3 regions of the Bradyrhizobium sp. ORS 278 genome follow, and region 2 is predicted to be linked to each of the others. Evidence: predicted binding sites of a transcription regulator. Region 2 holds the regulator's gene; each other region holds the start of a gene.
The links. Region 2 encodes PhoB, which activates phosphate uptake and scavenging genes when phosphate is short. Its sites were predicted from a motif close to TGTCATNNANCTGTCAT; they were not measured.
Positions count from the first base shown of each region.

Region 1: phnF (phosphonate metabolism transcriptional regulator PhnF) is a predicted target of PhoB. The motif match lies at 2,041-2,057, and genes of this name have one in related genera.
Region 3: BRADO_RS01875 (DUF2794 domain-containing protein) is a predicted target of PhoB. The motif match lies at 2,895-2,911, and genes of this name have one in related genera.

Region 1 covers NC_009445.1:5,562,328-5,570,077, forward strand. The annotation lists gene BRADO_RS24875 (carbon-phosphorus lyase complex subunit PhnI) at 1-906, opposite strand, end outside; gene phnH (phosphonate C-P lyase system protein PhnH) at 909-1,520, opposite strand; gene phnG (phosphonate C-P lyase system protein PhnG) at 1,520-1,975, opposite strand; gene phnF (phosphonate metabolism transcriptional regulator PhnF) at 2,095-2,820, shown strand; gene BRADO_RS24895 (phosphodiesterase) at 2,852-3,694, opposite strand; gene BRADO_RS24900 (ABC transporter ATP-binding protein) at 3,699-4,754, opposite strand; gene BRADO_RS24905 (ABC transporter permease) at 4,757-5,542, opposite strand; gene BRADO_RS24910 (ABC transporter permease) at 5,546-6,361, opposite strand; gene BRADO_RS24915 (ABC transporter substrate-binding protein) at 6,412-7,419, opposite strand; gene phnE (phosphonate ABC transporter, permease protein PhnE) at 7,575-7,750, opposite strand, start outside.
Region 2 covers NC_009445.1:1,792,871-1,800,620, reverse strand. The annotation lists gene BRADO_RS07920 (nickel-dependent hydrogenase large subunit) at 1-467, opposite strand, end outside; gene BRADO_RS07915 (uracil phosphoribosyltransferase) at 464-1,480, opposite strand; gene BRADO_RS07910 (HoxN/HupN/NixA family nickel/cobalt transporter) at 1,511-2,608, opposite strand; gene BRADO_RS07905 (trypsin-like serine protease) at 2,796-4,112, opposite strand; gene phoB (phosphate regulon transcriptional regulator PhoB) at 4,199-4,906, opposite strand; gene phoU (phosphate signaling complex protein PhoU) at 4,923-5,639, opposite strand; gene pstB (phosphate ABC transporter ATP-binding protein PstB) at 5,670-6,491, opposite strand; gene pstA (phosphate ABC transporter permease PstA) at 6,488-7,363, opposite strand; gene pstC (phosphate ABC transporter permease subunit PstC) at 7,368-7,750, opposite strand, start outside.
Region 3 covers NC_009445.1:396,148-403,897, reverse strand. The annotation lists gene BRADO_RS01890 (ABC transporter permease) at 1-526, shown strand, start outside; gene BRADO_RS01885 (Bax inhibitor-1/YccA family protein) at 806-1,597, shown strand; gene BRADO_RS01880 (GNAT family N-acetyltransferase) at 1,961-2,488, shown strand; gene BRADO_RS01875 (DUF2794 domain-containing protein) at 2,518-2,883, opposite strand; gene BRADO_RS01870 (thioredoxin family protein) at 3,301-4,041, opposite strand; gene acnA (aconitate hydratase AcnA) at 4,230-6,950, opposite strand; gene ccmA (heme ABC exporter ATP-binding protein CcmA) at 7,174-7,750, shown strand, end outside.

The DNA.
Region 1 (7,750 bases), 3.7 Mb from region 2:
ACCGAGTTCGCGCGCGCGCAGCGCGCGATCGACCAGCGCCATCGACATCGTCTTGCGCTCGCTCTGGCCGAACGCCAGCCCGTAACCGCGCGTGAAACACGGCGGCTCGGTGGCCGAGCCCTTGAACTGATTGACCATCTGGCATTCGGTCAACTCGATCGATCCGAGCGGCACTGCGAAGCCGATCTCCTCAGCAAAGAACTCTACCTCGACCTCGCCGAAGCGGATCTCGCCTGCGAAGGGATGATTGCGGCCGTAGCCGCGCTGGGTCGAGTAGCCCAGCGCGAGCAGGAAGCCCTCGTCGCCGCGCGCCAGATTCTGCAGCCGCAGATCGCGACCGGCCGGAAAGCTCAGGGGATCGCGCGTGAGATCGCCGACCGGCGCATCGGCCTCCGCTGCGGGAGACGGCTCGATCAGTCCGTCCTGACCGAGGATATCGGTCACGCGCGGCATCGGGACATCGGACGTTGCAGCGAGGGCCGGATTTTCCGGATCGCCGCCTTGTGCCAGGCCCGGGTCGAGCAGCCGATGCGTGTAGTCGAAAGTCGGTCCCAGCACCTGCCCGCCGGGAATGTCCTTGAAGGTGGACGAGACCCGCCGCTGCACGCGCATCCCGCCGGTATTGACCGGCTCGGTCGCACCGAAGCGCGGCAAGGTCGCGCGGAAGGCACGCACCAGAAAGATCGCCTCGATCAGATCGCCGCGCGCCTGTTTGATCGCGAGTGCCGCCAGCTCGCGGTCATACAGCGAGCCCTCGCTCATGACGCGATCGACCGCGAGCCCGAGCTGCTCGGAGATCTGCGACAGCGACAGCTCCGGCACGCTGCGGTCGCCGCGACGCTCATGCGCCAGCAGCCGGTGCGCATTCTCGATGGCGCGCTCGCCACCCTTCACCGCTACATACATGGTCAGACTCCCGAGGCTGCGAGGCGCGTCGTGCGCGGGATTGCGACCAGCGAGCGATCATCGACCAGGATCACGTCGATGCCGCGCGGAAACAGCGCCTGATTCATCGACAGCCGCGCGAACAGGTCGGCTGGCGCGAGCGTGGCCGTCAACGCCGTCGTGCCGTCAATGCCCGGACCACGCAGGCGAAACGACTCGCCTGCAGCCAGGCTCGGCACCTGCATGATCAGCGTGGTCGAGCGATCGGGATACTCGGCCGTCCCCAGCGCGAACGAGGCCAGATCCGGCAGGGCGCCGGGCTCTGCGATCAGCGCGAAGCTCGCTGCGTCCGGCTGCGAGACGATCGGCGCGCCGGTGTGAAACTTCAGCCAGGCACCGACATCAGCCGCGCGCGCGAAGGCCTGATCCAGCCAGACCGGCGTGTCCTGATCCAACAGGGTCAGCGCGACAGCCGCGACACCCGCCATCATCGACGGCGGACGGCCGACGTCGCCGTCGATCGTCATCACCTGCCCCGGACGCGCCATCGCCTCCATCACCGTGCGAAAAATCGACTGCGCCGACAGCACCTTGTCGGCGAACCCGGGCTGCAGTTCGGTCGTCGTCGCCGCCATCAGCCTTCTCCCCGCACCATGGTGTAGAAATCGACGCGCGTAGCCGCGGCCTCCGCTGCGCTCCGCTGCTGATCCGCCCGCAGCTGCGCGCGCAGGGGAGCCACAACCTTGGTCTCAATTGCCTGGGCATGCTCAGGCGACTGCAGCAGCGCATCGCACAGCGCGATCAGCCGCGCCTTGTCGCTGTCACGCCCGAGCACATAGCCGAAACCGACCTCGCCGCTGTCGAGCCGGATGGCCGCACGGGACACGGTCGCCTCGCCCAGATTGAACGGCGCGCCATCGCCGCCGACACGGCCGCGCACCATGACCAGACCGCTCTCGGCGGCCCGGAGCTCCCGATGCGGCGGCACCGTCACTTCAGCCATTCGCGTCCCGATGTCAGCAGAAGGAACATGCGCGAGCACGCGCATCGCTCCCTTCCGCCTCTCCTGCAACGCCGTGTCACCGCTCATCGCCCGTTCCGATCTTGCCCGGCTCAAGTTGTCTATGATAATAGACAACTTGATAAGAGAGCGCCATGACTGTTTGATGACATGGCTGTGATTTTCGGCAGCCGCTGGTTGGAGCCGCGATGAGCATTGAGGACGCCGGATCTGGCGTGGCACTGTGGCGGCGCGTCGCCGACGGCATCGAGCGCGAGATCGCCGAAGGTCGCTTCCCGGCGGGAACACGGCTGCCCGGCGAGACCGAGATCGCAGAGAGCTATCGTGTCAACCGCCACACCGTCCGCCGCGCGCTCGCGACCCTGGCCGAACGCGGACTGGTGCGCGCCGAGCGCGGCAGCGGGACCTATGTCGAGGCCCCTCGCTTGTCCTATCCGCTGCGTTCGCGCACGCGCTTCTCCGAGATCGTCGGCGCCGGCGGCCGCGAGCCGCGCGGACAGTTGATCGCGGCATCCGAGGAGCCGGCGACGCGCGAGCTCGCGCGCGCGTTGGGATTGAAGACCGGCGCGCCTCTCATCCGCATCGAGGCGCTGCGCTTCGCCGACAAGACGCCGATCTGCGTCAGCACGTCTTTTCTGTCAGCCGAGCGGTTTCCGGACGCGGGGGGCATCTTTGCCGCGGTCCGCTCGATGACGGCCCTGCTGGCGCATTACGGCATCCGCGACTATCGCCGCGGCGGGACCCGTATCACGGCTGCGATCGCCGACGCCGGCGACGCCGCGCGACTCGACCTCGCGTTGGGGCGCCCCGTGCTGGTCGTGGACAGCACCGACATCGACGCCGACGGCACCCCACTGGTCAGCAAGCGCTCGCGCTTTGCCGCGGAGCGCGTGACCTTCGAGGTGGAAGGCTGATCGGCGTCCGCGGCGCGGCTCGAACCGCCAATCAGTCGATCAACGTCCCATCCGGATTGAAGAACGGGTGCGGCCCCTCGAAGTCGCCGATCGGGACCTGATGAGTCACGATCGTTCCGAACTCCGGCCCGGCAAACCAGGCGTGTAGATGAAACGCCTGCGGCTCGACCTTGAAGGCCGGCGTGCGGAACATGGCGAGGTCGAGATCGACGGCATGGTTCGGCGCCGGGCAGATCGTGCAGGGAACGCCGGCAAAGCGCGTCAGCGCGGCGCGGTGAACGTGGCCGCAGCCGATCAGTTGCACCCGCGGATGGCGCCGCACGATAGCGGCGAGCTCGTCGGCATTGCGCAGATTCTGCCGGTCCATGTGCCAGATGCCGGCGGCGAAGGGCGGGTGATGCAGGAACAGCAGCGCCGGTCGGTCGGAGCTGGCAGCAAGCATGGTTTCCAGCCAGCCAAGGCTGTGCGCATCGAGCTCACCGTGCGGTTGGCCCGGCACACTGGAGTCGAGCAGCAGCAGATCGAGCTCGGCCAGTTGGACGTGCCGGTTGAGCGCACCCGACGCCGTTTCGTACGCATGGTCGGGGAATGCAGCGCGCATCAGCTCGCGCGAATCGTGGTTGCCGGGGATCGCGACGAACGGAAGCTGCAACGCCTCCAGCAGGGTCTTCAGATGAGTGTACTCGTCGGCGGACGGCGTGTCGGCCAGATCGCCCGAGATCACGACGAGGTCGATTCGGGGCGCGAACCGGTTGAGTTCCGTGATGCAGCGGGATAGCGCCTGCGCGGTGTCGACACGGCGATAGGCGAGACGCCCGGGCGCCTTGATGTGCAGGTCAGAAATCTGGGCGATGGTGACGGGGGGCTTTGTCATGGCGTCAGCCTTCGTCAGGAAGCAGGCGAATGGCCGCCGGTGGAATCGAAAGCCCCACGCGCTCGCCGGCGCTGGCCGTGAACGTATTCGGCGCATCCACCGCCAGCGGAACCGACGCCGCATCACGCACGATGATGCGCTGCCGATCTCCGGCGAAACGAACGCTGTCGACGGTGCCCGCAAGGTCAGCCGTCGCGGCATCGGCCAGCATGATGGTCTCGGGGCGGACCATCGCGACCGCCCTGCTCATCGCATCTCGTCCGCTCACCGGCACCCGGCCTCCGGGCAGGATCAGCGTGCCGCTCTCGATCGGCGCCTCGATGATATTCGCGGCCCCGACGAATTCGGCGACGAAGCGGTTGGCCGGCGTGAAGTAGATCTCGCGCGGCGTGCCGACCTGCGCAATGGACCCCTTGCGCATGACCACGATGCGGTCGCCGAGCTCCATCGCCTCCGCCTGGTCATGGGTTACATAGATCGCGGTGATGCCGAGCTTGCGCAGGAGGTCGTTGAGCTCGCCGCGCAGGCGCTCGCGCAGCGCCGCGTCGAGCGCCGTCAACGGCTCGTCCAGCAGCAGCACGCTCGGCCGGATCGCAACCGCGCGCGCGAGCGCAACCCGCTGGCGCTGTCCACCGGAGAGCTGGTCGATGCGCCGGTCCTCCAGACCCCCGAGATTCGTCAGCGCGACGAGCTCGGCCACGCGCGCCGCGCGCTCGGCCTTCGACAGGCCGCGGAGCTTCAGCCCGTAACCGATGTTGCCGGCGACGCTCATGTTCGGGAACAGCGCGTAGGACTGGAACACCATGCCGACATTGCGCTTCTCGATCGGCTGGCGCGTGAGATCCTTGCCGTCGAACAGCACACGACCGCCGCTGTCCGGTGTCTCGAGGCCGGCGACGATCCGCAGCAGCGTGGTCTTGCCGCAACCGGACGGCCCGAGCAGCACCAGCGTCTCGCTCTGGGCGATATCGAGGGTCGCGCGCGCCAGCGCGCAGGTCCCGTCGGCGAAGGTCTTGCCGCAATTCTCCACCTTCAGCGCGGCGCCGTGCCGGGTCATCATGTTCACCGTGATTGTCCTCTTTCGCCGATCCATTGCATGGCCACCAGCAGCGGGATGATCATGACGAAGAAGATCAGCGTATAGGCCGAGGCGACCTCGAGCCGCATCGATGCGTAGCTGTCGGCAAGGCCAACCGGCAATGTCTTGGTGAGCGGCGTGTGCAGCATCCAGGTCAGGTTGAACTCGCCGAGCGACAGCGTCACCACCATCAGGCTGCCGGCCAGGATTCCCGGCGCGGCATTGGGCACGATGACATCGACGAAACGGCGCCACGGTGGCGCGCCGACGGAGGCAGCACCTTCGTCGAGGGATTTGACATCGATGGTCGCGAACACCGCCATCACCGAGCGGACCATGAACGGCATGGTGAAGATCACGTGCCCTGCCAGGATGAACAGCCACGAGCGGCGGAAGCTGCCGAAGCCGCCATAGGTGAGCAGCAGCGCCAGCGCGATCGCGAGCCCGGGAATGGCGAGCGGCAGCGTGATGATCTCCTCGATCAGGCGCGCCAGCCGCCCGCCACGGACATACAGGGCGTAGGCGGCGGGCACGCCGACCACGAGCGTGACCGCGAGCGTGCCCAGCGCAATCATGATCGAGGCCAGGATCGTTCCGGCGTAGAGCTCCCAGACCTGGGCGACCCATTGCAGGGTCACACCCGACTGAAGGCCGCGGAAGTAACTCACCGTCACGCCCGCGGCAATCGAGAGTCCGGCAGGCACCGCCAGAAACGCAGCGACGAGCAGCGTGAACAGAAATTGAAGCGTGAAGAGAATCCGGTTGCGCACGTGCTAGCCCGCCGCTGCCACGGAGTTGCCGGTGAAGCTGCGCGCCAGCGCCAGGATCAGCCACGTCATCGCGCCCAGGCCGACCGACAGCGCCGCCGAGGTCGCCAGGTTTCCGGCCAGCGTGAACTCCGTGTAGATCAGCATCGGCAGCACGTCGATGTTGGTCGCGAGCGTGAACGCCGTGCCGAAGGCGCCCATTGCGGTTGCAAAGGCGATGGCGCCCGAGGCGACCAGCGCAGGCGCCAGCGCCGGCAGGACGACGTCGCGCAGCACGGCCCACGGGCTCGCGCCGAGCGAGCGGGCCGCCTCCTCCAGGCTCGGATCAAGCTTTTGCGCCGCCGCCATGATGGTGAGAATGACCCTGGGAATCGAGAAGTAGAGATAGCCCAGGAACAGGCCGTAGATCGAATAGGCGAATACGATCTTGTCGCCGAGCAGACGCGAGGAGACGTCGCCGATCAGGCCCTGGCGGCCGGCGAGCAGGATGATCATGAAGCCGATCACGACGCCGGGGAACGCGAGCGGAAAGGTCAGGATCGCCACCAGAACGGCACGGCCCGGAAAGCGATGACGCTGCAGGAACAGGCCGGCGATCGTCGCGACGATCAGCGTCGCGACCGTGGTCGCGGCCGCCAGCAGCACCGTGCTCAGGAGCGTGGCGCGATAGCGCGGCTCGGCGATGATGGCGAGATACTCCGCCGGTCCGCGCAGCCCCTCCGCGCCGGTGACCAGCAGATGCACCACCGGCAGAACGAAGAAGGCGGCCGTCACGGCCGCCAATGGCAACAGACACGCCCAGACGAAGGATTTGTGCGACATGATCTCGAGCGTGCCCCGTCGGCTGTTGGCCAGCGGGGCACGCGACTCCCTTAGCGGACTTCGGACAGATAGCGGTCGACGAAGCCCTTCTGCGCGGCCTCCATGTCGCCCCAGTTGACGCTTTTGGCGCGGGCGTAGTCGCTGTCCGGCAGGAACTTGCTCTTGACGGCTTCCGGCAGCTCGATCGGACGGGCCGGACGCAAATACGCATTGGTCCAGATCGCCTGGCCCTTGTCGGACAAGAGATAGTCCATGACCTTCTTCGCCTTGTCCTTGTCGGGCGCGTTCTTTACGAGACCGACGACGTAGGGGAAGACCACCGAGCCTTCGCAGGGAATGACAAACTCGAAATTGCCCTTCTCGGTATATTTCGCGCGATAGGCATTGAAGTCGTAGTCGAACAGGATCGGGATCTCGCCCGAGACCACGCGCGCATAGGAGGTCTGCTTCGGCACGATCGGATCGTTCCTGCGCAGATCTTTGAGGAAGCTGACCGCGGGATCGAAATTGGTTTGCGAGCCGCCGAGCGCGAGATTGACGGCCACGGCGCCGACATAGCCCACCGCAGCCGAACTCGGATCGAGATAGCCGACCATGCCTTTATAGTCGGGCTTGAGCAGATCCTTCCAGCACGCCGGTATCGGCTTGCCGCCCAATGCATCCTTGTTCACGAACAGCCCGAGCGTGCCCGAATGGATCGTGGTCCAGTAGCCGTCGGCATCCTTCAGGCCGGCCGGGACCTGATCCCAGTTGACGGGCTTGTACGGCTCCAGCGCGTCCTGCGCCTTGGCCTTCATACCGAAAGTCACGCCGAAATAGCCGATGTCGCCGACCGGATTGGCCTTCTCGGCGAGGATCTGCGCCAGCGCCTGGCCGGAGTTCTTGTTGTCGTGCGGGATGTCGTAGCCGAGATCGGTCTTGATCGCCTTCAGCATCGACGCCCAGTCGGCCCATTCCGGCGGACAATTGTAGCAGATGACGTCAGCGGCCTTGGCGGGCTGCGACGGCGCCAGAACGAACAGCGCGAGCAGCGCAAGAACGAGGCGGATGACCTTCATGAATGAAACTCCGTATGCCTGGCATCACGGCCAGTTCCGGAGCCCCTTACGGCCGGCAGATGAAAGATTTGCGACAGCGCGTGAAGTGCACACACGCGCGAGCACAGCTGGATCGTTCGCCTACGAACAATCGCAACCTTCAGATGCCGCCGCGATCAGGCGACGGCGCGACGTCCGATGATGGCGAAGCGCAGCCTGTTCGAGATCCAGTCGATCGCGGCCACCGCCACCAGAATCATCAGGATCAGGAACGACACCTTCTGCCATTCCAGCACGCGAATCTGTTCGGCGAGCTGCAGGCCGATGCCGCCGGCACCAACGATGCCGATGA
Region 2 (7,750 bases):
CCCATGATTTCCAGCAGCCGAGCCCGCGCCGGCAGCGCCTCGCGCGCGGCCGAGCCCTTCGTCGCGGTGAAGCGTTCGGCCGCCGCACCGTGCCAAGAGTGAGACGCGTAGGCCTCGCGGGCGAAGTCGGGCATGAAGAAGATGTAGAAGTGCGTGAGGTGATCCGCGGCATTCTCAGCCGCGTGGGCGATGTTGGTCGCCAGGACGCCATTCGGCGCCACGACCACGCCCATCGCCTGACGCAGGGCGGCTGCGGCAGCGATCGACTGCGACACCGAGCAGATGCCGCAGATGCGCGGGGCGATCACGAGGGCGTCGAGCGGCGGACGTCCTTCCAGGATCTGCTCGAAGCCGCGATAGAGCGGCGCCGTCACCTCGGCGCGCGCGACGCGGCCGCTCTCGATGTCGAGACGGACCTCGAGATCCCCCTCGACGCGATTGAACGGGCCGACCGTGATCCGCGTCATGAGCGATGCTTGTCGCCGGACCGGCTCGGCGGCACCACGACATGATCGGCGGTCGCGTTGACGCGGACGCGGCGCGGTGTCGCCGATTTCGACAGCGCGGCCAACGCGACGAACCAGGCCTTGGGCATGTCGGTGGGGAGGCCCACGGGAATGCCCGCGAGCTTCGCCGTCTGCAGATAGTTCTGCTGGCTCTCGAAGCCCGGCGACGTGCAGGCGATGCAGGCATAGCCGCCCTTGGTGCAGGAGCCGCCGCCGTTCCACGAACGCTGATTGCAGTCGCCGACGGCCTGGGTCGCGCGGCAGCCGAGATGCTCCATCAGGCAGCCGCGCTCCGACATCGTTTCCGCGCTCGCCTTGAACTCGTAGAACTCGTTGCGCGAGCAGCCGTGATGCGCGAGGTGATTGGCGATGAAAGTCGGACGTCCCACCGCGTCGAGGCCATCGGCGGTGAGATCGCCTGCTGTGAGCGCCAGCAACGTTTCCATCATCCAGCCCGGATGCGGCGCGCAGCCGGCGACATTGATCACAGGTAGCCCGCGCTTCGATCGGAACCCCGCGCCCAGCGCACCGCCCGCATCGCTGCCCTCGAACTGCAAGCCGACGGCATCGGTCGGATTGATCCCGGCCGCGGGAATGCCGCCATAGGCGGCACAACTCCCGACCGCGACGACGTAGTTGGCAAGCGGCGCGAGATCGAGCAGCCAATGGTAGATCGAGCGGTTGGTGCCGGCGAGCATGTTGAAGCGGCCGCTCAGACGCGGCCCGCGTGCGACAGAGCCTTCGAGCACCAGGAGATCCAGTTGCTCGCGGCCGTCGCGGATCGCTTCGAGCAGGTCGACCACCTCGTCACCGGTCTGCTCGCTGACCGAGGGATGCCAGATCACGTCGATGCCCGATTGCCGCAGTTCGTCGAACCAGCCGGACGCGCCGCTCTCCAGGATGGACATGGTGCAGCCGCCGCAACTCGCGCCCTGCAACCACAGCATCCTGATCCCGCCCTCCGCGCCGGCCATCGTGGGTCGCTCCGTCCCGTGCGTTCCGCCTTATTTCGCCGTCGGGTTTAGCGTCCTGGCGCGAACACTGGCAAGCGCCTCGACTGATGCATGTGAGGTGCCGCGGCAGCGGCTGATCAGCACGGCGCCGGCCCAGGTCAGGCCAAACAGCCCGATGGCGATGATGCCGAGATAGCCGAGATCGTCGCCCAACGCCGCCACGACATCGTTCCATCCGCCGGTCAGACCCAGCCGCGGCGCCAGCAGCGTGACCGCCTCTACGCCGCCGATCACCAGCGCGATTGCGACGGAGGCTCCTGTGATCACGAGATTATAGCGCCGCTTGCGGGCAGGATCGGTGAGCGCCCAGCGATAGGCGCCGACCATCAGCATGCTGTCGGCGGTATCGACGGTCGCCATCGCTGCTGCGAACAGCGCCGGGAACACCAGCACATGGGCCAGGCTCGCGCCGCGCGCCGCCTCTGTCGCCGACAGGCTGAGCAGTCCGATCTCGCTGGCGGTGTCGAAGCCGAGACCGAACAGGAAGCCCAGCGGATACATCTGCCAGGCGCGCGAGATGACGCGGAGCACCGGACGCAGCAGCCGAACCAGGATGCCGCGTCCCACATCGCCGGCCGATTCCCCGTCAGGCGGGACCGACGGGGAGCGCCAGAGGTTCAGGAACAGAACCAGATTGGCGACGGCAATCAGCAGCAGAAAGCCGGCCGAAACGGAGGTGCCGATGATCCCGCCGATCGCCCGGATGGTGCTGTCCTCGCTCAAGAGGTCAGCGCCGGCCACGAGGCTCACCACGATCGTGGCGATCACGACGACGCTGGAATGGCCCAGCGCGAAGTAGAGTCCCGCGGCGCGCGGCCTGTCGCCCTCCTGCACCAGCTTGCGCACGACGTTGTCGATCGCGGCGATATGGTCCGCATCGACGGCGTGCCGCAGGCCGAGCAGCCAGGCCAACAGCGCGGTGCCGACAATGGCCGGGCGATCGGCGTAAAGCAGAAACGCCCAGGCCCAGGCCAGCGCATTGGCGAGCACGAGGCCGGCCATAAGCACGGCATTTCGTGCGCCGTCCCCGCGGAGCCGAACCGGGATCGAGGCGGCCGGCCGAGGATGATCAATTGGCAAAATCGTCATACTCGGACAGGAGAGCAAGACCCGCGCCAAAAGGCAAGGCTTGCGTCGCCGCGCTCAAATCACTTGCAAATCACCCCCCCGGGGTCCGCGCGGCCGAGGTTCACCGCATTCCCTTGGCAATCCGCTATCCGGTCACGCACAAACATTGACCAGCCCATGTCCAACTCTTTCCCTCCCCGCCCTCCTCTCACCGCGCCGAGGCGCTCTGCGCCGCGATCTCGCGCCGCACGGTCGCCTCGAACTGGCTTGCAGGCGCGGCGAACATCAGCCTCGTCTCTTCGTGGAACGCCGAGAAGATGCCGACCACGACCGGTTCGCCGTTGATCTCGGCGAGAATCGGGGAGCCCGAATAGCCGAAATTGGCGAGGCAATGGACGGTCAGCAGCTTCGCATCCTTGGTCATGCCGGCGCTGCAATTGCGCTGGCCGGTCGGCGAATAGCGCCGCTCCTGGCCGTAGCCGATCTCGGAGATCGTGCCCGCCTGGGTCGCGGCCGCAAGCTCGTCGCGGCTCACGGCCCTTACCGCCACCGGCCTGGACGGCAGCGCATCCTTCAGGATGATCAGCGCCCAATCCGCCGGCGAACGGTCGGCCGACCATTGGTCGTGCTGAGTCGGGATGAAGTCCGGCGCGACAATCAGCTTGTCGGCGACTGAGGAGGCGGCGGGGGTGCCTTTGTTCAGGCCCGCCAGAAAATGGACATTGCCCGGACTCACCTGAGCCAGACCGTTGAAGACGCAGTGCGCCGCCGTCAGCACGACGCGGGGAGCCACCAAGGTGCCGGTACACGAGCCTCCCGTGCTGTATTGCGCCTGGGTCACGACACCGATCGACGATGCCGGCCAGGAGGTGGGATCGACGACATCACCGAAGTGCCGGTCGAGGCCGAGCAGCTGCTCGGGGCGCGGATTGGCAATGCCGGCATCCGCCGCTTCCGGCTTCGGCCTCCACGCCGCGATGATCTGCTCGGCCTGACGCCGCTGTGCGTCGCTAAGCTTGATACGCTGGATCTCGCGGCCGGCCGACCTTACGCCGTTGCGGCCGGCCATCACCAGCCAGGCATAACCCTGCACGACATCCTGGGACATGACCCGGCCGTCGAGCATCATCAGGCCGAGCATGTATTGCGATTGGGCGAAGCCTTGGGCGGCGGCGCGGTTGAACCAGCGCGCGGCTTCGCCGTGATCGCGAGCGGCGCCTTCGCCGTTGAAATAGGCGATGCCCAGATAATGCTGGGCGATGGCGAGCCCCTGATCGGCGGCCTTGCGGTACCAGACCAGCGCCTCCGTCTGGTTGCGCGCGACGCCGACGCCGAAGGCCTGCATGAAGCCGACATCGAATTGTGCCCGCGCGTCGCCCTTGACGGCGAGCGGCTGGAGCCTTCGCAACGCCACCGCGGGCTGTCCATTCGCCGCCGCGGCGACGGCCTCCTCGAGCTCGGCGGCCGCGGCGCTAGTCGCAGCCGCGAGCAACAACGTCAAAAAGATGGCGAGCGTCTTGATCATTGTGTCTGCCGAGGCCCGACCATGATGATGGGAACGCCATCACACATGATCAAGACGGCAGCGGCGTGACCGCGCAGACCGCGCGATCAGGCCTGCTCAGACTTGGCGAACCGGTCGTCGAGCGCATAGCCGGCGCCGCGGACGGTGCGGATCGGATCCTGCTCGCGGCCGGGATTGAGCAGCTTGCGCAGCCGGCCGATGTGGACGTCGACCGTGCGCTCGTCGATATAGATGTCGCGGCCCCAGACGCTGTCGAGCAGCTGCTCGCGGCTGAACACGCGGCCGGGATGCTCCAGGAAGAACTCGAGCAGGCGATATTCGGTCGGGCCGAGATCGATCGGCCGGCCCGACCGCGCCACGCGGCGCTTCTCGCGATCGAGCTCGATGTCGCCATAGGACAGCACGGTCGCCAGCCGCTCCGGGCTGGCGCGCCGCAGCAGGCCCTTCACACGCGCCAAGAGCTCCGGCACCGAGAACGGCTTGACGATGTAGTCATCGGCGCCGGTCGCAAGACCGCGCACGCGCTCGCTCTCCTCGCCGCGCGCCGTCAGCATGATGATCGGCAGCTGCTTGGTCTCGGACCGCGCCCGCAGCCGCCGGCACAGCTCGATCCCTGAGAGGCCCGGCAGCATCCAGTCGAGCACGACCAGATCGGGAATGCGCTCCTTCAGCCGCGTGTCGGCCTCGTCGCCGCGCGCCACGGTCTCGACCTCGTAGCCTTCGGCTTCGAGGTTGTAGCGCAGCAGCGTCGTCAGCGCCTCCTCGTCCTCAACCACCAGAATTCGCGCGCCCATGTCGGAATCGTCTTTCTCAGTTGCCGGGGATCGTGGTCGCAAAACTGGTCATGTCGCCCTTGGGGCGCTTGTCCATGATCTGCTGGCCCTCGATCATATAGAACACCGTCTCGGCGATGTTGGTGGCGTGATCGCCCATCCGCTCGATGTTCTTGGCGCAGAACATCAGATGGATGCAGAACGAGATGTTGCGCGGGTCTTCCATCATGTAGGTGAGGAGCTCGCGGAACAGCGAGGTGCAGATCGCGTCGACCTCCTCGTCGCCTTTCCACACCGTCATAGCCGCCGGCAAATCGTGCGCCGCATAGGCATCCAGCACCGTCTTGACCTGCGACTGAACGAGGTCGGTCATGTGCTCCAGGCCGCGGATCAGCTTCAGCGGATGAAAGTCGCTCTCCAGCGCGGCGACGCGCTTGCCGATGTTCTTGGCGAGGTCGCCGATCCGCTCCAGATCGGTGGCGACGCGCATCGCACCGACGATCTCGCGCAGGTCGACGGCCATCGGCTGGCGGCGGGCGATCGTGAGCACCGCGCGCTCCTCGATGACGCGCTGCAGCTTGTCGACCTCCGCGTCACCGGCGACCACCTTCTGGCCGAGCGCCACGTCGCGCCGCACCAGCGCGTCGACGGAATCGACGATCAGCCGTTCGGCAAGGCCGCCCATCTCCGCCACCAGGCGGGTCAGATCCTGCAGATCGCTGTCGAACGCCTTGGCGGTATGTTCACTGGCCATGATGATCTCCTGAGGGCATTGCTGTCGGCGTCAGCCGAACCGGCCGGTGATGTAATCCTGGGTCCGCCGATCGCTCGGCGAGGTGAATATCTTGCTGGTGTCGTCGAACTCGATCAACTCGCCGAGATACATGAAGGCGGTCTTGTCGGAGACGCGCGCCGCCTGCTGCATGTTATGAGTCACGATCGCGATCGTATAGTTCTCCGAGAGCTCCTGGATCAGCTCCTCGACCTTGGCGGTGGAAATCGGGTCGAGCGCCGAGCACGGCTCGTCGAACAGGATGACCTCTGGACGCACGGCGACCGTGCGGGCGATGCACAGGCGCTGCTGCTGGCCGCCGGACAACGACAGGCCGGAGGCGTTCAGCTTGTCCTTGACCTCGTTCCACAATGCGCCGCCGCGCAGCGCCTTCTCGACGCGGTCGTCCATCTCGGACTTCGAGATCTTCTCATAGAGGCGGATGCCGAAGGCGATGTTCTCGTAGATCGTCATCGGGAACGGCGTCGGCTTCTGGAACACCATGCCGACCCGCGCGCGCAGCAGGTTGAGGTCGAGCTTGGGGTCGAGAATGTTGGTGTTGTCCAGCATCAGCTGGCCGACCGCGCGCTGGCCCGGATAGAGGTCGTACATCCGGTTGAAGATGCGCAGCAGGGTCGACTTGCCGCAGCCGGACGGGCCGATGAACGCTGTGACCCGATTGGTGCCGAGCGCGAGGTTGATGTTCTTCAGCGCGTGGTGGTCGCCGTAGTAGAAGTTGAGGTTGCGCGCGGTCACTTTGGCCGGCGCCTCCGGCAGCGACTTCGGAGGAATGGCGGCCGTCGGGCTGCTCACGGAGACGGACATGTCGGTCATTTCGAGCTCCTCTCGGCGCCAAGGATGCGCGCGCCGATGTTCAGGGCCAGGACGGTCAAGGTGATGAGAAGAGCGCCGCTCCAGGCCAGCTGCTTCCAGTAGGCATAGGGGCTCTGGACGAAGTTGTTGATGGTCACTGGCAGGTTGGCCATCGTCTTGTTGAGGCTCAGGCTCCAGAACTGGTTCGACAGCGCGGTGAACAGGAGCGGCGCGGTCTCGCCGGCGACGCGGGCGGTCGCCAGCAGCACACCGGTGATCAGGCCGGAGCGCGCGGCGCGATAGGCGATGCGGCGGATAACCAGCGAGCGCGGCAGGCCGAGCGCGGACGCCGCCTCGCGCAAGGGATTGGGAACCAGCAGCAGCATGTCCTCGGTGGTACGCAGCACGACCGGGATCACGATCACCGCGAGCGCGAGCGAGCCGGCAAGGGCGGAGAAGCCGCCCATCGGTACGACAACGGCGCCATAGATGAACAGGCCGATGATGATCGAAGGCGCCGACAGCAGGATGTCGTTGATGAAACGGATGACCGAGGTCAGCTTGTCGTTGCGGCCGTACTCGGCAAGATAGGTGCCGGCGAACAGGCCGAGCGGCGCGCCAATGCCGACGCCGATGATGGTCATGATGACCGAGCCGACGATGGCATTGCGCAGACCACCATCGCTGGATCCCGGCGGCGGGGTGTCGGCGGTAAAAACCTGCAGGCTGAGGCCGGCGAGGCCGTTGTAGAACAGCGTGAACAGGATCAGAGCCAGCCAGGTCACGCCGAACGCGGCGGCCGCGAAACACAGGCCGCGGACCATGATGTCCGTACGGCGCCGACGGGTGTAGATCGGATTGACGGGTGCGGGCTGAACGTCGACGGCAGTCATGGGCTTATTTCCCCGCCTTGGTCTCGAGCCGCATCAGCATCAGGCGGGCTGCCGCGAGCACGAAGAAGGTCAGAACGAACAGCAGGAGACCGAGCAGGATCAGGCTCGACTGATGCAGCCCGTCGCTTTCCTGGAACTCGGAGGCGATCGCGGCCGAGATCGTCGTGCCCGGCGCGAAGATCGAGGACGAGATCCGGAACGAGTTGCCGATGATGAAGGTCACCGCCATGGTCTCGCCGAGCGCCCGGCCGAGCGCCAGCATGACGCCGCCGATGACACCGACGCGGGTGTAGGGGATCACGACGCTGCGAACGACCTCCCAGGTCGTGCAACCGACACCGTAGGCGGCTTCCTTCAACACCGGCGGCACCGTCTTGAAGACGTCGA
Region 3 (7,750 bases), 1.4 Mb from region 2:
CGTGGCCACGTTGACCGAGTCGCGCTCCGATGCCGCCGAGGATGCGCGCGTCATCCGCAAGGTGGCCGATGCCTTCCCGATGGTGACCAGTGTGCGGGTGCGCGAGGTCATGGAGACCGTCGGCTCCGTCGTCTCCAACCTCGCGCTCGCGATCCGCGGCGCCAGCGCGGTGACGCTGATCTCGGCCATCCTGGTCCTGGGCGGCGCGCTGGCCGCGGGCCATCGTCATCGGGTCTATGACGCGGTGATCCTGAAGACGCTGGGCGCCACACGCCTGCGGCTGCTCGGCGCCTATGCGCTCGAATATCTCATGATCGGCTTTGCGACCGCCGCGTTCGGCGTGATCGCCGGATCCGTCTCGGCATGGCTGATCGTGACCCGGCTGATGACCCTGAGCTTCGTCTGGCAGGCCGGCAGCGCCGCGCTGGTCGTGCTGGCGGCCCTGGTGGTGACCGTGGGCCTCGGCCTCGCCGGTACACTGCTGGCGCTCAACCAGAAGCCGGCCACGGTTCTCAGGAACCTTTAGTGCAATTGTGCGCTCATGCCGCACGGTTAACGGGCTTTTCACGGCTCAAACGCGCGCGGAGCGACATTCAGCCGCGCGTGGAAGCTTGCGCCAAATATGCTAGTTTCCCATTTAGGAGATGCGCTCAGAGAGCTGCCAAAGACATCTGCCAAAAGATGGCGAATTTGCCGATGAAGCAAATTTAATATCGATGGCGGCTTCTGTGAGATAGGGTTTTTCGAGAACCGGCCAACGGTCCTGCCAGGACCGGGCTGCCGGGCAACCAACGGGAATTCGACCATGTCGGACCTCAACCGCAACTATGCTTCACCCTTTGGCCGGGTGGCCGGGCGCGCTGATGCCGCGACCGTCGACGCCGGTCTGCGCGCCTACATGCTGCGCATCTACAACTACATGAGCATCGGCTTGGCCATCACCGGCCTCGCGGCGCTCGGCGTCTACATGGCGGCCGTGACCGGAGATCCGGCGGCCGGCGTGTTCAAGTTCGGAAACGCCTACCTGACGCAGTTCGGCTACGCGATGTTCGTGAGCCCGCTGAAGTGGCTGTTCATCCTGGCTCCCCTGGTCATGGTGTTCGCGATCTCGGCCGGCATCAACCGCCTGGCGCCGTCGACCGCGCAGCTCCTGTTCTGGGTGTTCTCGGCCTTGATGGGCGTGTCGCTGTCGTCGATCTTCCTGGTGTACACGCACACCTCGATCGTGCGGGTGTTCTTCATCACCGCGGCGACGTTCGGTGCGCTCAGCCTGTACGGCTACACGACCAAGCGTGACATGACCGGCTTCGGCTCGTTCCTGTTCATGGGTCTGATCGGCATCGTGCTGGCGAGCCTCGTGAACCTGTTCCTGGCGAGCTCGATGCTGCAGTTCATCGTCTCGGTGATCGGCGTGTTCGTGTTCGCTGGCCTGACCGCCTGGGACACGCAGCGCCTGAAGAACGAGTACATCTACGGCTACGCCTCCGCGGGCGGCGACATCGCCGAGCGCGCAGCGATCACGGGCGCCCTGTCGCTGTACCTGAACTTCATCAACCTGTTCACGCTGCTGCTGCAGCTGCTCGGACAGCGCGACTGATCCATTCGCTCGTAAGACGAGCGACGATTCAAAGCCCCGGCCTCACCGCCGGGGCTTTTCTTTTCGGGAACACCCGTGCACCCGGCGGGGCTGTCTCGACGAACAATGCTGGCAATCGGTTTGCTCCGTCATGCCCGGGCTTGTCCCGCCTGCGCGGCCGAAGCCGCTTCGGCGCGGCGAAGGCCCGGGCATCCACGTGGTTCCCAGCGCGCCGGAACGACGTGGATGGCCGGGACAAGCCCAGCCATGACGAAGGAGAGACGGACGAGCGCACCGCTCCACCTGGGCGGCATCTCTGCACGACAAAACGGAGCCCTGTTCGGCGGAGGTTGAACAGCTTTCGCGCGCTGGTATGTTCCGGACATGTCCAGCATCGACATTCGCCCGACCACCGAAGCCGACCTTTCCGCCATCACCGCGATCTACGGCCAAGCCGTCCGCGAGGGCACCGCCACGTTCGAGCTGGACCCTCCTGATCTGGCCGAGATGACCCGCCGCTTCCGGGCGCTGACTGACGGCGACTTTCCCTATTTCGCCGCCGTGCTGGATGGGCAGGTGGTGGGCTATGCCTATGCCGGGCCGTACCGGCCGCGCCCCGCCTATCGCTTCACGGTCGAGAATTCCATCTATCTGGCGCCGGCAAGCCAGCGCCGCGGCATCGGCATGCGGCTCATGCGGCAGCTGATCGCCGCGTGCGAGGAGAAGGGCTTCCGCCAGATGATCGCCGTGATCGGCGACTCCGCCAATGCCGGCTCGGTCGGGCTGCATACCGCCTGCGGCTTCCAGATGATTGGCACCCATCCGAGCGTTGGCCTGAAGTTCGGGCGCTGGCTGGATACGGTCATGATGCAGCTGTCACTCGGCGCCGGAAGCAGCGACATTCCCGCTTGAGCGCGTCGCTCGCGCAGGGACCGTCCCGCTCAAACCAGCGCCGGCTTCGGCGCGATCGCCAGCAGCACCCGCTCAAGCTCATGGCCGCGGCGCAGGATCAATCCGGTCGCCGAGATCACGCTGTACATGCCCTGCTTGCGCGCCAGACGCGGGTCCTTCTCGATGCGGTAGAGCGGCACCTCGGAGGCCCGGCGGAAGACGGAGAAGACGGCGCGGTCGCGCAGGAAATCGATCGAGTAGTCCCGCCACTCGCCGTCGGCAACCATGCGACCGTACAGATTGAGGATGCGGTTCAGCTCGAGCCTGTCGAACGTCACCCGGTTGGGCGCCACGGCCGCGCTACGCGCCGCCGCGCGATTCTCGCTGGGATCGGCATCCTCCGGCGTGAGGTTCATGAGTGTCCTCCTGTCATCTCTGTGACATGATCGCGCCAACCGGACGAAGCCGCAAGGGGCCGTTTTCATTATTGAAGTTCGGCTGCGCCAACGACAGAAGCGGTTCCGGCAACACGTCAGCGTCACGGGATCGTTAGCGGAATCATAATCGCGCCGTCTTTCCGCCCAGGGAGCGCCCCCGACGTTAGGCATAAGATTCGTGTGCGTTGGCCCGGTCCTTTCGGTTCCGGATTCCTCAGCCCCCAGCCCCCCGGGGTCGTCAGGATCGGGTCTATTCACAAGTAATGGCAAAGGGCCAACGCGAGTTGGTCCTTTTGCTTTTTGGCGACAGCAAGCGTCGTCCGTTCAGCGAACGGCTTTCACAACCGTCGACAGCCTCGGCTCAAATCCAGATTGTTAGCGGCGGGGGCGCGAGCGCTAGTGCAGTTCGGAATAGGCGGCGCCGAGCATGGGACCGGGGCGATCACGGCTGCCGTCCTGCACATAGACGACCGCGCCATCGACGCCCTCGCGGGCGATTTTCTCCAGCGGCACACTCCAGCTGACCGACGTGCCGTTCCAGTCGCCGAGCTTCAGCAGACTGCGAACGACATTGTAGTAGGTCAGCTCCCGCCCGCTGTTTTCGCCGCGCCCGACCTGGATCGGAACGGCGCGCGCGATGGAGCAGACCCAGACCTCGCCATGCTTGCGCAGAGTATGCTCGGTCGCCGCGGCCACCGAGACGGTGAGCTCCTGCCCTTCGATGGAGAGCCGGACCGGCACCGACATCGCGTTGCCAGCCTGGGCGGTCTCCTCGATCGCGCCTTCGATCGCCTCGCGGTCGCTGCCGATGACGTGAACCGAGCCGTTGACCACGGCCTGGGGCGTATAGACCTCGCGGTCGCCGCGCGCGCGCGAGTAAGCGCGCTGACGGGCGGTGAAGCGGGAATCGGCCAGAGTATCCTTCCAGCCGAGATAGTCCCAGTAGTCGATCGGCAGGGACAGCGCGATGATGTTGGGATCTCTCGCGAGCTCGCCCAGCACCTTGTCGGCCGGCGGACAGGACGAGCAGCCCTGCGAGGTGAAAAGTTCGATCACTGCACGGGGGTCGGCGGAGGCCGGCCGGACGAAAGCAATGACCGCACAGACACAAAGCGCCGCGCGCGACCACCACGACATCTGTCCACTCATCGCCACTGTCCCGTCTGGACCACCGTCCGCTGTGCCCTGGCGCGTCTCCACATACGCGATGCCGTCCTCGTAGTTAACAGACCGAAAATGCAAAGGAGGCGGCCTTGTCATAGGCCGCCTCCTTCATCACCCGCCACTCACTTCAGAGTGAGCCAAACTGTCGCATGGCGCTTTGGTTAAGCGGCCAGCTTGCGCAGCACGTAGTGCAGGATGCCGCCGTTGCGATAGTAGTCGAGCTCGTCCAGCGTATCGATCCGGCAGAGCAGCGGCACCTGCTGCGCTGCACCGTCGGCCGAGACAATCTCCGCGGTCAGGGTCTGGCGCGGCTTGAGATCACCTTGGAGACCCTTGATGGTGACCTTCTCGCCGCCCTTGAGGCCGAGCGACGACCACGACGTGCCCTCCTGGAAGGTGAGCGGAAGCACACCCATGCCGACCAGGTTCGAACGATGGATGCGCTCGAAGCTCTGGCAGATCACGGCGCGAACGCCGAGCAGGCGGGTGCCTTTGGCCGCCCAGTCACGCGACGAGCCGTTGCCATATTCGGCGCCGGCGAACACCACCAGTGGCACGCCTTCTTCCTGGTACTTCATGGCGGCGTCGTAGATCGACATCTGCTCGCCGTCGGGCCAGTGCTTGGTCAGGCCGCCCTCGGGGATGTTGCCGTCGGCGCCCTTGAGCATGAAGTTCTTGATGCGGATGTTGGCGAAGGTGCCGCGCATCATGATCTCGTGATTGCCGCGGCGGGTGCCGTACTGGTTGAAGTCGGCCGGGCGGACCTGGTGCTCGCTGAGGAACTTGCCGGCGGGCGAGGTCAGCTTGATCGAGCCGGCCGGCGAGATGTGGTCGGTGGTGATCTTGTCGCCGAACAGCGCCAGCACGCGGGCCTCGACGATGTCCTTGATCGGCTCCGGCTCCTTCTTCATGCCCTCGAAATACGGCGGATTCTGCACGTAGGTCGACGACATGTTCCAGCGATAGGTCTCGCTCTCGACGGTCTTGATCTTGCGCCAGTTGGTGTCGCCCTTGAACACGTCGGCGTAGCGCTTCTTGAAGATCGAGGCCTTGACGAACTTCTTGACGAAGTCATTGACCTCCTTCGTCGTCGGCCAGATGTCCTTCAGGTAGACCGGCTTCTTGTCCTTGCCGATGCCGATCGGCTCGACCGCGAGATCCTTGGTCACCGTGCCGGCCAGCGCGTAGGCGACGACCAGCGGCGGCGAGGCCAGATAATTGGCCTGCACGTCCGGCGAGACGCGGCCTTCGAAGTTGCGGTTGCCCGAGAGCACCGCCGCCGCGACCACGCCATTGTCGTTGATCGACTTCGAGATCTCCTCCGGCAGCGGACCCGAATTGCCGATGCAGGTGGTGCAGCCGAAGCCGACCAGGTTGAAGCCGACCTTGTCGAGGTCCTTCTGCAGGCCCGAGTTCGCGAGGTACTCGGCAACCACCTGGCTACCCGGGGCCAGCGAGGTCTTCACCCAGGGCTTGGCCTTCAGGCCCTTGGCGGCGGCGTTGCGGGCCAAGAGGCCAGCGCCGATCAGCACGCTCGGGTTTGAGGTGTTGGTGCAGGAGGTGATGGCGGCGATGACGACATCGCCATGGCCAATGTCGAAGTCCTTGCCCTCGACCGCGAAGCGCTGCTCGGCGGCGTCCGGCTTCTTGTACTCACCGGCCAGCGCGGTCGCAAAACCCTCGGCCACCGCGGGGAGCGCGATGCGGCCCTCGGGACGCTTCGGACCGGCCATCGACGGCACGACGTCGCCGAGATCGAGGTTCAGCGTCTCGGTGAACACCGGGTCGGCCGACTTGGCGGTGCGGAACAGGCCCTGCGCCTTGGCATAGGCCTCGACCAGCGCAACGCGCGGGCCCTTGCGGCCGGAGGTCTTGAGATAGTCGATGGTGGCTGTGTCGACCGGGAAGAAGCCGCAGGTCGCGCCGTATTCGGGGGCCATGTTGGCGATGGTCGACTTGTCGGCGACCGAGAGATGGTCGAGGCCGGGGCCGAAGAACTCTACGAACTTGCCGACCACGCCGAGCTTGCGCAGCATCTGGGTGACGGTCAGCACCAGGTCGGTCGCGGTGACGCCTTCCTTGAGCGCGCCGGTCAGCTTGAAGCCGACGACGTCAGGCAGCAGCATCGACAGCGGCTGGCCGAGCATGCAGGCCTCTGCCTCGATGCCGCCGACGCCCCAGCCGAGCACGGCCAGACCGTTGACCATGGTGGTGTGCGAATCGGTGCCGACCAGCGAGTCCGGATAGGCGACCTCGAAGGTGCCCTTGGTCCGGCCGACCGTCATCTTCTCCTTCTTGGTCCAGACCGTCTGCGCCAGGTATTCGAGATTGACCTGGTGGCAGATGCCGGTGCCCGGGGGCACGACGGAGAAGTTCGAGAACGCCTTCTGGCCCCACTTCAGGAATTCGTAGCGCTCCTGGTTCTGCTTGTACTCCTCGGCGACGTTCTTGCCGAACGCCTTGTTGTCACCGAAGTAGTTCACGATCACCGAGTGGTCGATGACGAGATCGACCGGGACCAGCGGATTGATCTTCTCGGCGTCACCGCCGAGCTTCTGCATGGCGTTGCGCATGGCGGCGAGGTCGACGACCGCCGGCACGCCGGTGAAATCCTGCATCAGCACACGCGCCGGGCGGAAGGCGATCTCGTGCTCCAGCGACTTCTTGCGCAGCCATTTCGACACCGCGACGATGTCGTCCTTGGTGACGGTGCGGCCGTCCTCGTTACGCAGGAGGTTCTCGAGCAGCACCTTCATCGAGTACGGCAGCTTCGAGATGTCCTTGAGACCGTTCTTCTCGGCTGTGGGCAAGCTGTAATAGATGTAGCTCTTCGTTCCGACCTTGAGGGTCTTGCGACACTTGAAGCTGTCGAGCGAGGTCATGCGTGGGAATCCCAATTGATCTGTATACCCTGAGGGGGTATTTTCGAACCGTCAGCGCGAGGCGCCGGATGGCTTGCAGCGGCCGATTGTGTGCTGCATCAAGGTCGGGCTTATAGAAGCTTTCTAACTGCGTCGCTACAGAGACAATCAAGTCCCGGCGTGGCATCACCCACAAATTCTCGCACGCTAGCCATCAATTTCGTAAGGGCTGTCACGACGCGCCATGCAGCAGTCTCCACCACCGTCTCCGAGGCTGTTCGGACACGACGTCAGATGCGTGCGCGGCGGCCGCGAGGTGTTTGCCGGTCTTGCCTTCGAGGCGCGCGCGGGCGAGGCGCTGGCCGTGACCGGGCACAATGGCGCCGGCAAGACCTCGCTGCTGCGGCTGATCGCGGGCCTCCTGCTGCCGACCGGCGGCACGATCGCCATCGAGGGCGGCGGGGGCGAGCTGACGGTGCCAGAGCAGGCGCATTATCTCGGCCACCGCGACGCGCTGAAGCCGGCGCTCAGCGTGCGTGAGAACCTGACATTCTGGGCCGACTTCCTCGGCGGCGGAATGACGCGCCCGATCCCGGATTGCCTCGCGGCCGTCGGCATCGCGCACGCGATTGATCTGCCCGCGGGCTACCTCTCCGCCGGCCAGCGCCGCCGCCTATCCCTGGCCCGCCTCCTCGCCGTGCCCCGCCTGCTCTGGCTGCTCGACGAGCCGACCGCGGCACTCGACGTCACCGGACAGGCGATGTTCGCCGGCCTGATGCGCGAGCATCTAGCAACGGGTGGGCTGATCGTCGCCGCCACGC